Linked DNA regions of Aeoliella mucimassa. The protein of the gene in region 1 interacts with the protein of each later gene in a pairwise test. Links are inferred from orthologs where the notes say so. Each region holds a gene or a part of one and is shown in the gene's direction. Other genes may lie near its edges.

What was found.
Region 2: the proteins of rplL (region 1) and obgE interact in binary tests that used the Escherichia coli proteins (3 or more experiments, as listed by UniProt). The link is inferred for Aeoliella mucimassa from one-to-one orthologs.

The regions. Positions count from the first base shown.
Region 1 is NZ_CP036278.1:5,364,219-5,366,955, forward strand. It holds rplL (50S ribosomal protein L7/L12), read left to right. Parts: upstream 1-1,033; coding sequence 1,034-1,441; downstream 1,442-2,737. Other genes in the region: rplA (50S ribosomal protein L1), read left to right, coding at 1-311; rplJ (50S ribosomal protein L10), read left to right, coding at 366-896; rpoB (DNA-directed RNA polymerase subunit beta), read left to right, coding at 1,866-2,737. UniProt on the Escherichia coli protein: The binding site for several of the GTPase factors involved in protein synthesis (IF-2, EF-Tu, EF-G and RF3). Is thus essential for accurate translation.
Region 2 is NZ_CP036278.1:5,525,337-5,532,879, reverse strand. Bases 2,049-4,967 are described here. They hold obgE (GTPase ObgE), read left to right. Parts: upstream 2,049-2,969; coding sequence 2,970-3,965; downstream 3,966-4,967. Other genes in these bases: Pan181_RS21700 (SDR family oxidoreductase), read right to left, coding at 3,988-4,926; rpmA (50S ribosomal protein L27), read left to right, coding at 2,600-2,848; Pan181_RS21715 (hypothetical protein), read left to right, coding at 2,049-2,487. Outside these bases: Pan181_RS26820 (EF-hand domain-containing protein), read left to right, coding at 109-1,221; more of Pan181_RS21715, read left to right, coding at 1,513-2,048; Pan181_RS21695 (ExeA family protein), read right to left, coding at 5,026-6,735; Pan181_RS21690 (phosphoribosylanthranilate isomerase), read left to right, coding at 6,983-7,543. UniProt on the Escherichia coli protein: An essential GTPase which binds GTP, GDP and possibly (p)ppGpp with moderate affinity, with high nucleotide exchange rates and a fairly low GTP hydrolysis rate.

The DNA.
Region 1 (2,737 bases):
TTGGTCCTCTCGGCCGCGTGCTCGGCCCTCGCGGGTTGATGCCTTCGCCTCGTGCGGGCACCGTGACCCCCGATGTAGCCAAGACCGTCGAAGAATATAAGGCGGGTAAGGTTGAGTTCCGTAACGACAAGGGTGGCAACATCCACGCAATCGTTGGCAAGCTGAGCTTCGACTCGGACAAGCTTAACGAGAACATCCAGGCGTTCATCGATCGCATCATCAGCATGAAACCTTCTGCTGTGAAGGGTGTTTACGTGAAGAGCGTGCACCTGAGTGCGACCATGAGCCCGAGCGTTTGCGTAGCCATTTAATTCAACAGGGTGAGCAGCCTGGCTGATCACCAACCCCTGACCCCCCCGACTGTCATGAGTAAGCTTGTAAAAAACATGATTACCAACGAGCTAAAGTCTCGTTGGGATGGCGTGACCGACGCCCTGTTGGTGGATGTGGCCTCGCTCGAAGCCAACGACACCGTGGCGCTCCGCCGGCAACTGCGTGAAAAGAATATTCACCTGCTTGTGGTTAAGAACAGCCTGGCTCGCCGGGCTGCTGAGGGCACGACCCTAAGCCCTGCGTTCGATGGAACTGCTGGCACCACTGCTGTGGTGTGGGGTGCAGAAGACATCGTTTCGCTGGCCAAGGAAGTCACCAAGCTCTCGTCCAACAAAGAGTTCGAGAAGTTCACCGCCAAAGGCGGTGTAATGGACGGAACCAAGATCTCGCCCGAAGAGGTCAAGCAAGTCAGCAAGTGGCCAAGCCGCACAGAACAGCTCAGCATTCTGATGGGTCAAATTCTATCGCCGGGTGCGACGCTGTCTGGTCAAATGCTTGCTGGTGGTGCTAACCTTGCCAGCCAGATCAAGCAGATCAGCGAAAAAGAAGACGCCGCAGAATAGATTCGAATCAACACTAAAATCAACTCGCAAGGTCTTTGGTGCAGCCTGAGTAGCGATTGCCAAGCCCCGCGAATACCGACACCGTCAATTGACAAGGCCCGCCCGCGGCCGATCCAGCGAGAAAGGGAACCGTAACCATGAGCGACGAAGCAGTTGCCGAATACTCCGAAACCACCAAGGACCTCGGAGAGAAGATTATTGGCCTGACCCTCAAAGAGGCGAAGGAACTTAGCGATTACCTGAAGGACGTTCATGGTATTGAGCCCGCTTCGGGTGGTGGTGCCGTGATGATGGCTGCTCCCGCCGAAGGCGGTCCTGCCGCTGCGGAAGAGAAGACCGAATTCGACGTCGTGCTCGAAGGCTTCGGCGACAAGAAGATCGGCGTCATCAAGGAAGTCCGCACCGCGACTGGCCTGGGTCTGAAGGAAGCCAAAGAAATGGTCGAAGGCTGCCCCAGCAAGGTCAAGGAAGGTATCTCGAAAGAAGATGCCGAGAAGCTCAAGGAAGCTTTGGAAGCAGCTGGCGCTACGGTCTCCATCAAGTAGCACTCAATCGTGTTCCCTGCCCCTTCATGGTGCAGGTACGCGTGAGTGTCGCTGGATGCCGTTTCGCGTGGCAAGGTAAGGGGTGCGCGAATTTCGCCACCCCAACCTACCCACACCGCCTAGCCTGCGGGCTTTTTGTGCGTGGTGGAAGTTACGCGAGTGCCCATAGTGGTCGGTTTCTGGTATAACACCTTAACTGGCCACGCTTGCTTGCCTTCCCTTTCGGCCGATTGCATGAGCTTTCCGCTGCTGTCCATCCTCATCGCCCCTTCGGTGAAGTGCGAAGTAGGCCGCTGCGCGCCTTTGGTGCAGCCGGCCTTCCGTACGTTTATCGAAGTGACTGGCGTATCTGCCCGCGTGTCGCCTCGGGCCCTTCACGTTCGATCAACGGACCCTTACGTCCAACCAATGGAGTAGTTCCGCCATGGCTGTGCCTGCGCAACGACGTCTCGATACCAAGGAAATCCGTGTTTTTGGTGGCGGCCGCGATCCGCTGGAACTCCCAGACCTGACCGCGATCCAGACCGCCAGCTACGCCAACTTCCTTCAATACACTGGTAGCGGCAAACCCGCGCAGAAACGTAAGGACGAGGGCCTCGAATCGGTATTGCAGGAAATCTTCCCGATCGAGAGCTACGACAAGTCGATTAGCCTCGATTACCTGCATTACGAACTCGGCAAGCCCCGCTACGATCCCGACGAATGCCGTCAGCTTCGCCTGACCTACGGCCGCCCGTTCCGCATTTGGCTGCGTTTGAACAAAGGGGATGAGCCGGTAGAAGAAGAAGTGTACCTGGGCGACCTGCCAGTGATGCTCGGCGGTGGTGAATTCATCATCAACGGTGCCGAGCGGGTGGTTGTGAGTCAGCTGCACCGCAGCCCTGGTATTGACTTCGTAAGTGAAGTCGAAGTTGGTGAGCGCAAGGTCTATAGCTGCCGAGTGATCCCCGAACGTGGTAGCTGGATCGAAGTCAACACGACCAAGAAAGACAGCATCACGGTACGTATCGACCAGAGCGGTAAGTTCTCGGTGGTTACCCTACTGCGTGCGATGGATCCGAAGTTCTCGCTCGACTCGGACATCCTGCGGGCGTTCTTCGAGACGGCTAAGCAAAAGATCGTCGACGGTCGCAGCGCGACTAAGATCGAAAGCAAGATTGCAGTCGACGACATCGTCTACCCAGTCGGCAGCGATCGCGCTGGCGAGATCATCGTCGAATGCGGCAATCGCATCACGAAGAATACTGCTGAAATCATCTGCACATCGGGTGTGAAGAGCGTGGAGATCATGGATCC
Region 2 (7,543 bases), 160 kb from region 1 along the record:
TGGCACACGGGTTAGGCGGTGGCGGGTTTCCCCTTCTGCTCCGCTCACAATTAGACAACCGAGACAGGCTCTCTGCCTGATCCTCCAGATACGATCAAGGAGATCACGATGACCAAATGGTTGATGCTGTGCTTGACACCGCTGGCCATGCTGCTGGCGACTTCCGTTTACGCACAAGACGGACCACCCGCCCGGGAACGCGGCCAGCGCAATCCCGAGAGGATGAAGCAACTAATCGAGCGTTTCGACAACGATGGCGATGGTGAGCTAAGCGTCAAAGAACGTCAAGCCGCTCGCAAAGCGTTTGCCGAACGCCAAGCCAATCGTGGACCACGCGATGGTCGCGGACCTCAAGCCGAACGTGGACCACGCGAAGGTCGCGGACCACAGGCCCAACGCGGACCACGTGAAGGACGCGGACCGCAGGCCCAACGTGGACCACGCGATGGTGCAAAGAAACCAGAAGGCAAGGGCAAGCCCGATGCCGCGAAGGCCAAAGGCGACAAGGCCAAACTAGCCAAGGATAAGTCTCCAAAGGCCAAGGCAGCCAAAGGCAAGCCAGCTGCTGCGAAGCCGACCGGCATGCCATCGCCCGATGCGATTTTCGATCGCCTCGACGCCAACGACGATGGCGTTTTGAGCAAGGAAGAGTTCGCGACCCTCGCCAAACGCATGCAAGCGGTACGTCAGAATATGCAACGCAGCATGAGCCAACGCCGAGGACCCACAGGGGGTGGACCTCGCGTGGCCATGCAATCGAAGGGCCCCAATGGTCCTCGTCAACGCGGTGAGTTCCAAGGCCGTGGCGGTCGCGGACCCGGCCAAGGTGGACCAGCGGCTGGTGGTCCCGGACGTAGTGGTTTCGGCCCTCGCGGCGCGGCAGCCAAGTCCGATAGCGACGACGAGACCCCCAAGCCCGAGTTCCAGGGTCGCGGTAATCGCGGTCCTGGTCGCGGTGGCCCCGCCTTCGGCGGCCCCGGTCGTGGCGGACAGGGCGGTCCGGCGGCTGGCTTCGGACGCGGTGGCTTCGGACGCAGCGGCGATGAAGCCAAGGCCGACGATGCCGACGACAAGGCGAAAGCCGAAGCCCCAGCCCGCGGTGGACGCGGCGGCTTTGGCCAAGGTGGTCCTGGATTCGGCGGCCCCGGATTCGGTGGACCTGGCTTTGGCGGACCGGGCCGTGGCTTCGGTCGTCCGCAAGCAGAGGCAGATGGCGAATAGCCTTCGGTAGCCTCGTAACAATCCCCCCCGCTGATACCCCTCCGCTGAGCTTCGGCTTTGCGGAGGGGTATCTTTTTGCGTGCTTCCGTTATCTCCCTGCGAGAACGGGCTAAAACAGCAGACATCGCCCGTTTCGCGGGTTACACTTCTAGTATTGCTGGCCCGGCGCGAGCCGATTCGATCGCATCGATCCTGGCGGTTATGCCGTTGTTTGCTCCCATTGCCAGCAGCAAATATAATGGCGGAAAGAACTTCCGTTGCTCCTGTGTCTGCTCACCTGGTTACGCCACCATGCACCGACTGTGTCTGCTTGCCCTATCCCTGCTTGCCCTATCCCTGTTTGCCGCGACTTCGCTCGTTGGCAACACAGTTGCCGCCCAGCCCGAACGTTCCGGCCCACGGACGTTTGCTCCCGGCGTGATCACGACGATCGAACCCGAGATTCTCTCAGAGGAAACCTATAGCCGGAAACCGATGATCGAGATCACGGCCAACCAGGCCCTCGATTGGGATCCCGCGACGATTGCGAAGACTCGCACGCTCTACAGCCAGGCCAAGCAAACCACGTTCACCAACGAAGTTTGGGGGCTGGAATTCAGCTTCAAACCACTGCGGATGGTCACGGTCGAGGTGCCGAACGCCCAGGGCGAGAGCGAGCGAAAGCTGCTGTGGTACCTGGTTTACAACGTGCGAAACACGGGCGAGCGACTCAAAGCCGTGGAAAAAGAGCTGGGTGAGTTCACCGCCGAACCGGCCGAACCTAAGCCAGTCCGCTTCCTGCCGCACTTCGTGCTCGAAGGCCAGGATCGCGACACGAATGGCCAGAAAATCTACAAAGCGTATCTCGATCGCATCATCCCCGGCGTGGTCGAAACCATCCGCCAGCGCGAGGTGCCTGGTCGCGAATTGCTAAACAACGCCGAGATGGCGGCTACGCCGATCGAAGTCAGCACCGAAGCCGAAGACCACACCGTGTGGGGCGTGGCGATCTGGGAGCAAGTCGACCCCGAGATGGACTTCCTGTCGATCTACGTGAGCGGTCTGACCAACGCGTACGTCTGGGCTGACCCCGAAGGGGAGTACCAGGCAGGCGACCCGGCAGGCAAAGGCCGGCGAATCGCGGCCAAGACACTTCAGCTCAACTTCTGGCGTCCGGGTGACGAATTCCTGGAGAACGAGAAGGAAATTCGCTTCGGTGTTCCCGACGGCAAAGCCGACCTGTACGGCGTCGACGAGGGGGTTGCCTACCAGTGGACCTTCCGGTAGGATAGCTAGGCTCCGAGGGGAATATTGTTCCCCCAACTACCCGTACAACCCCGCAGCGGCGGCATTTTTCGCTTATTTGCTGCCGCGCGACTCCAACGTGGAGGCCCCTGAAATGGCACATAAAAAAGGTCAAGGTTCGAGCCGCAACGGTCGCGATTCGAATGCCCAACGTCGCGGCGTAAAGAAGTACGGCGGCGAAAAGGTGATTCCGGGCAACATCCTGATCCGTCAGCTCGGCAACAAGTACCACCCCGGCATCGGCGTTGGCCAAGGCAAGGACTACACCTTGTTTGCTTTGGTCGAAGGCCAAGTGATGTTCGACCGCGAAGGTCGCCGGATAAACGTGGTTCCCACTGCCTAAGTAGCAGCCAGGTGCCATCGCTAGCTGGGTGCCGCCAACCGAACAGTCGCAGAGGGACGCCAGGTGCGTCCCTTTGTTTTTGCGCTAGCCATTCCTACCCCGCCTGTCCCACGCTAAGTTCATGTTTGTCGACCGCGTAGAAATCGAATTGCAAGCCGGCCGCGGTGGCGACGGGTGCGTGAGCTTTCGTCGCGAGAAGTTCATCCCCCGCGGTGGTCCCGACGGCGGCGACGGCGGCAACGGTGGCAGCATCATCGTCGTGGCCGAAGCCGGAGTCGACAGCCTGGCCGCGATGGCCCATCGTAAACACTGGCGAGCCAAGAGCGGCACGCCTGGCTCTGGCAGCAATCGCCATGGAGCGAACGCCGACGACCTGATCATCCGCGTCCCGCCCGGCACGCTGGTTCGCGACTCCAAACACAATCTCGTGCTCCGCGACTTGGCCAACGCCGGCGACCAGGTAGTAGCCGCCCGCGGCGGGCAGGGTGGCAAAGGCAACGCACGCTTCAAAAGCTCCACGAATCAGGTTCCGCGCGAGTCGACCCCCGGTACCGAAGGCGAGCAGCGAATGATCGTGTTCGAGCTGAAGCTGATTGCCGACGTCGGCCTGCTTGGCAAACCGAACGCGGGCAAGAGCACGCTGCTGAGTCGAGTATCACGGGCGCGGCCCGAGATTGCCAACTACCCGTTCACGACCAAGAAGCCGAACCTCGGTATCGTCCAAGTCGACCTCGACACCGAGTTCGTGATGGCCGACATCCCGGGCCTGATCGAAGGGGCCCATAGCGGCGCCGGCCTGGGGCTCGAGTTCCTCCGGCATGTCGAGCGCACGCGAGTGTTGCTGCATCTGGTCGAGCCGATGCCGATGGATCAATCGGATCCGATGGCCAACTATCAAGCCATCCGCAAGGAACTCGAAGAGTACTCGGCCGATCTGGCGGCCCGCCCCGAAATCATCGCGGTAAGCAAGGCCGAACTCCCCGGCGCGGCCGAACTGGCCGAGCAACTCGCTGCCGAAACAGGCCGCGAAGTGTTTACCTTCTCGGCGGTTACCGGCGAAGGGCTCAAGGAACTACTCGGCCGCACGTTTACGATGCTCAAGGACGCCCCAGAGTAGCAGCCAGCGTTCGAGCGTCCGCTCACTTGGCAATCTCGCGATAGTAATCGATCGATCGCTTGAGCCCCTCGGCAAGATCAACCGATGGCTCGTAGCCCAACAGCTCTTTGGCCTTCGACACGTCGGCCAGGCTATCGCGGACGTCGCCGGCGCGGGCTTCGGCGAAGATCGGTTCGATCTCGGTTCCCAACGCTCCGTTCACGGCCGCGATCAAATCGAGCAGCGTTGCTTGCCGACCGCAGGCGACGTTGATCGACTGGCCGACCGCTTTGGTCGACTCGGCCGCCAGCAGATTGGCCTGCACCACGTCGGCCACGTACACAAAGTCGCGCGACTGCAGTCCGTCGCCGTAAACCGTGGGGCGCTCGCCGGCCAGCATCTTGCTGACGAAGATCGGTATCACGGCCGAGTACTCGCTGGTGGGATCTTGCCGGGGGCCATAGACATTGAAGTACCGCAAGCAAACCGTTTCGAGCCCAAAGCTCTTGGTAAACGCCTGACAGTAGTACTCGCTGGCAATCTTGGCGGCCGCGTAGGGAGAGAGGGGATCGAGCGGGTCGTCCTCGCACTTGATCGGCGTGGGGCGATCGCCATACGCAGCGCTCGAGGCGGCCAGAATCACCCTTCGCGCCCCCGCCTTGTGGGCTTCGGTCAGCACGTTGACCGTCGCGGTCGCGCATTCCGCGTGCGATCGCAACGGATCGCGGACGCTCGCGGGGACCGACGCCAACGCGGCCTCGTGATAGACGACTTCCACCCCTTCGAGGGCCGAGGCCATAATCTTCGCATCGCCGGCGTTGCCTTCAATCAGTTCGACTTTGCCAGCCAGATGGTCGAGGTTGCGACGAAAACCGCTCGACAGGTTGTCGACCACCCGCACCTGCTCGCCCCGCTCGACGAGCGCCGTAGCGATGTGCGATCCAATGAAACCTGCCCCGCCGGTAACTAAGAAGTTCGTCATCGCAGTGAAATCCATCTCCTCACACCAACAGCACCTGTCCAACCTGCAAACAAACGCAGGAAGACTGCTGGCGAGTTACCGGTAAGCGGCGATTGCGTGCTAGTTGTTGTATCGCAGCGTCTTGAACAACTGACGATAGTCGGCGCGATGCGCGGCGGCCGTATCGATCGGCAGCGACATCTCGTCTTCGATCACCAGTATATCGTCTTCGGTCGACAGCGAGTGTTCCGAGGGCTGAGCCGCACGGTCGGCCTCTTCGGCCAGATTGGTCACCTGATCGAACAGTTCTTCTTCGGTATCTTCGTCCAACTCTGTCGGATCGACCGCATGCTCTCCATCGTCCAGTCCATCGACTTCCACCACGCTGAAACCAGCGAATGGTTTCTCCGCTTCCAGCTCCAGTTCCTCCAGCGGTTCGGCTTCGTCGATCACCCCAGCAGGCTGGTTGATGAGCACGCTGTTCTGCTCGACTGGCAAACTCACATTGCTGAGCATCTGCCCCAGATCGGCATCACTGGTGCTGGTAACACGAGGACGCCTTGCCGGAATCGCTTGCTCGAGCGAGGCAAACTCGTTGATCACCACTTCTTCTTCGAAATCGTCACCAAACAGGTCGTCGACACTCGGAGTCGGCTCGACCGGTTGCATGGGCTCCATGGCCACCAACTCGGTGACCGGCTCAACAACGCTGGTAACCGACTCGATCGCAGCAGGCGGTTGCTCTTGAGACTCGGCCACAGGAGTCTCAAACGCTTCGCCTACCTCGATCGAAGCCTCCAGCTCGAGCTCGAGTTCGAGTTCCAGCTCCTCTGCATCCGATTCGCTGTCGGCTTCCGGCTGATGAATACGGGCGGTCACCGGAGAGGTTTCCACGGTCGACTCGGCCAGCTCGTACTCCCCGTCGTCTTCGGAGAGCGGGCCATACTCTACCACCTGCTCTTGCTCGGGCTCGTGCCCCGCGATCTCCGGCGTGTCGGGCAGGTTCCACGGGGTCGGCAGTTGCTGCAGATCGGCCCATGCATTCTCGACGCTTCGCTTCGTGACCTGCAGGTCGCCATGCTCGGCGGCCAACACCAACGCCCGATCGCACACCTGGTTGACCAATCGCGCGATGCCATCGGTCGCCCGAAAAACTGCATCCAGCGCATCGGCAGTGAAGAGTTTGTCGGGATCGACCCCAGCAGCAGCCAGGTGCCCGCGCACCATTTGGGCGGTGTCGCCGTGACTCAAAGGAGACATGTAACAACGAGCCGCGATGCGTTGATTGAAGGCCTCGATCTCGGGCTCGGTGAACGTTTCCTCGAGCGCCTGCGAACCAGCGAGCAACAGCCGCACGACGGGAGTCCCCTGGTAGGCGACATTGCCCAGGATGCGCAGCTCTTCGAGCAGCCGCACCGGCAGCGACTGGGCTTCGTCGACCAGTAGCAACATGCCCGTGGTGCGAACATCGCCCGACGATAAGTAGTCCATCAAAGCGAGTCGCAGGTCGCCTTCGTCGCGCTGACGATAAGGCTGACCCAGCTCAAACAAAATGGACTGCAGCAACGCCCGACGGGTGCAGAGTTGGGCACTGGTGAGACAAACGACCGGGCGGTTCTTGCCGATATCGCCGGCAAGCACCTGCAAGAGCATCGACTTGCCAGTGCCAGGCGCGCCGATCAGCAAGGCAGGGCCTTCGCCGCGATCGAGACAGCGTCCGAGGATGCCGCGCGCCTCTTCGGCAGCAGCAGCAGGATAGTAGCGATCCACCCGGGCATGAGTTGGGAACACACGCTCCGTGGCGCGGGCCAGATCGGCAATCGTAGGCATCGGTTCATCCTTGAGGGGGGAGTGGCTTGGTCGTACCGCCTTGGTACACAGTCGCGTACCTCGTCGTTTCCATCGGCCAGGTTGTACGGCTAACTCCAATCGGGGAAAAAGGTTAAACTAAACCCCATAAGTCTCTAATCGGCAGCTAGCGAAGCGCGACATTCGCCTCGCTGATCGATTCGTAAAGATCGTCACCTCCCGGGCGGCTCGCACCCCTCGTTTTCTAGTACTTATATAGGCGCATTTGATGCCGATCCCCTTTCGTATAAAAGTGTGCGGACTTACCTCCCGCGAGCAGATGGTGTCGGTGGTCGAAGCGGGGGCCGACGCGTTGGGACTGAACTACTACGAAAAGAGCAAACGCTTTGTCGGCGAGTGGAAACTGCCACCGCTCGGCGAGTTGGAGGACATCGGCCAGCAAGCGATCACGCTCGTGGGACTCTTCGTGAACCACCCTGTAGAGGTAGTGAACTACACGGCCGCTCGCGTCGGCTTGCGATGGGTGCAGCTGCACGGCGACGAGCCCCCTGAGTATTTACCGTTACTCGATCCGAGCTTGAAGATCATGCGGGCGTATCGCACCGACAACTGGGAGCGAGTGCTAGCAGACCTCGACGCGTGTCGCTCGTGCGGGCGAAACCCCGATGCGATCTTGCTGGATGCCAACGTACTCGGCCACTACGGTGGCACTGGTGAAACGGCCGACTGGCAAGCATTTGCCGACCGCGATCGCGAGCAACAACTGCCGCCGCTCATTCTGGCCGGAGGGCTGACGCCCGAGAACGTTGCCGAGGCGATTCGCGTCGTG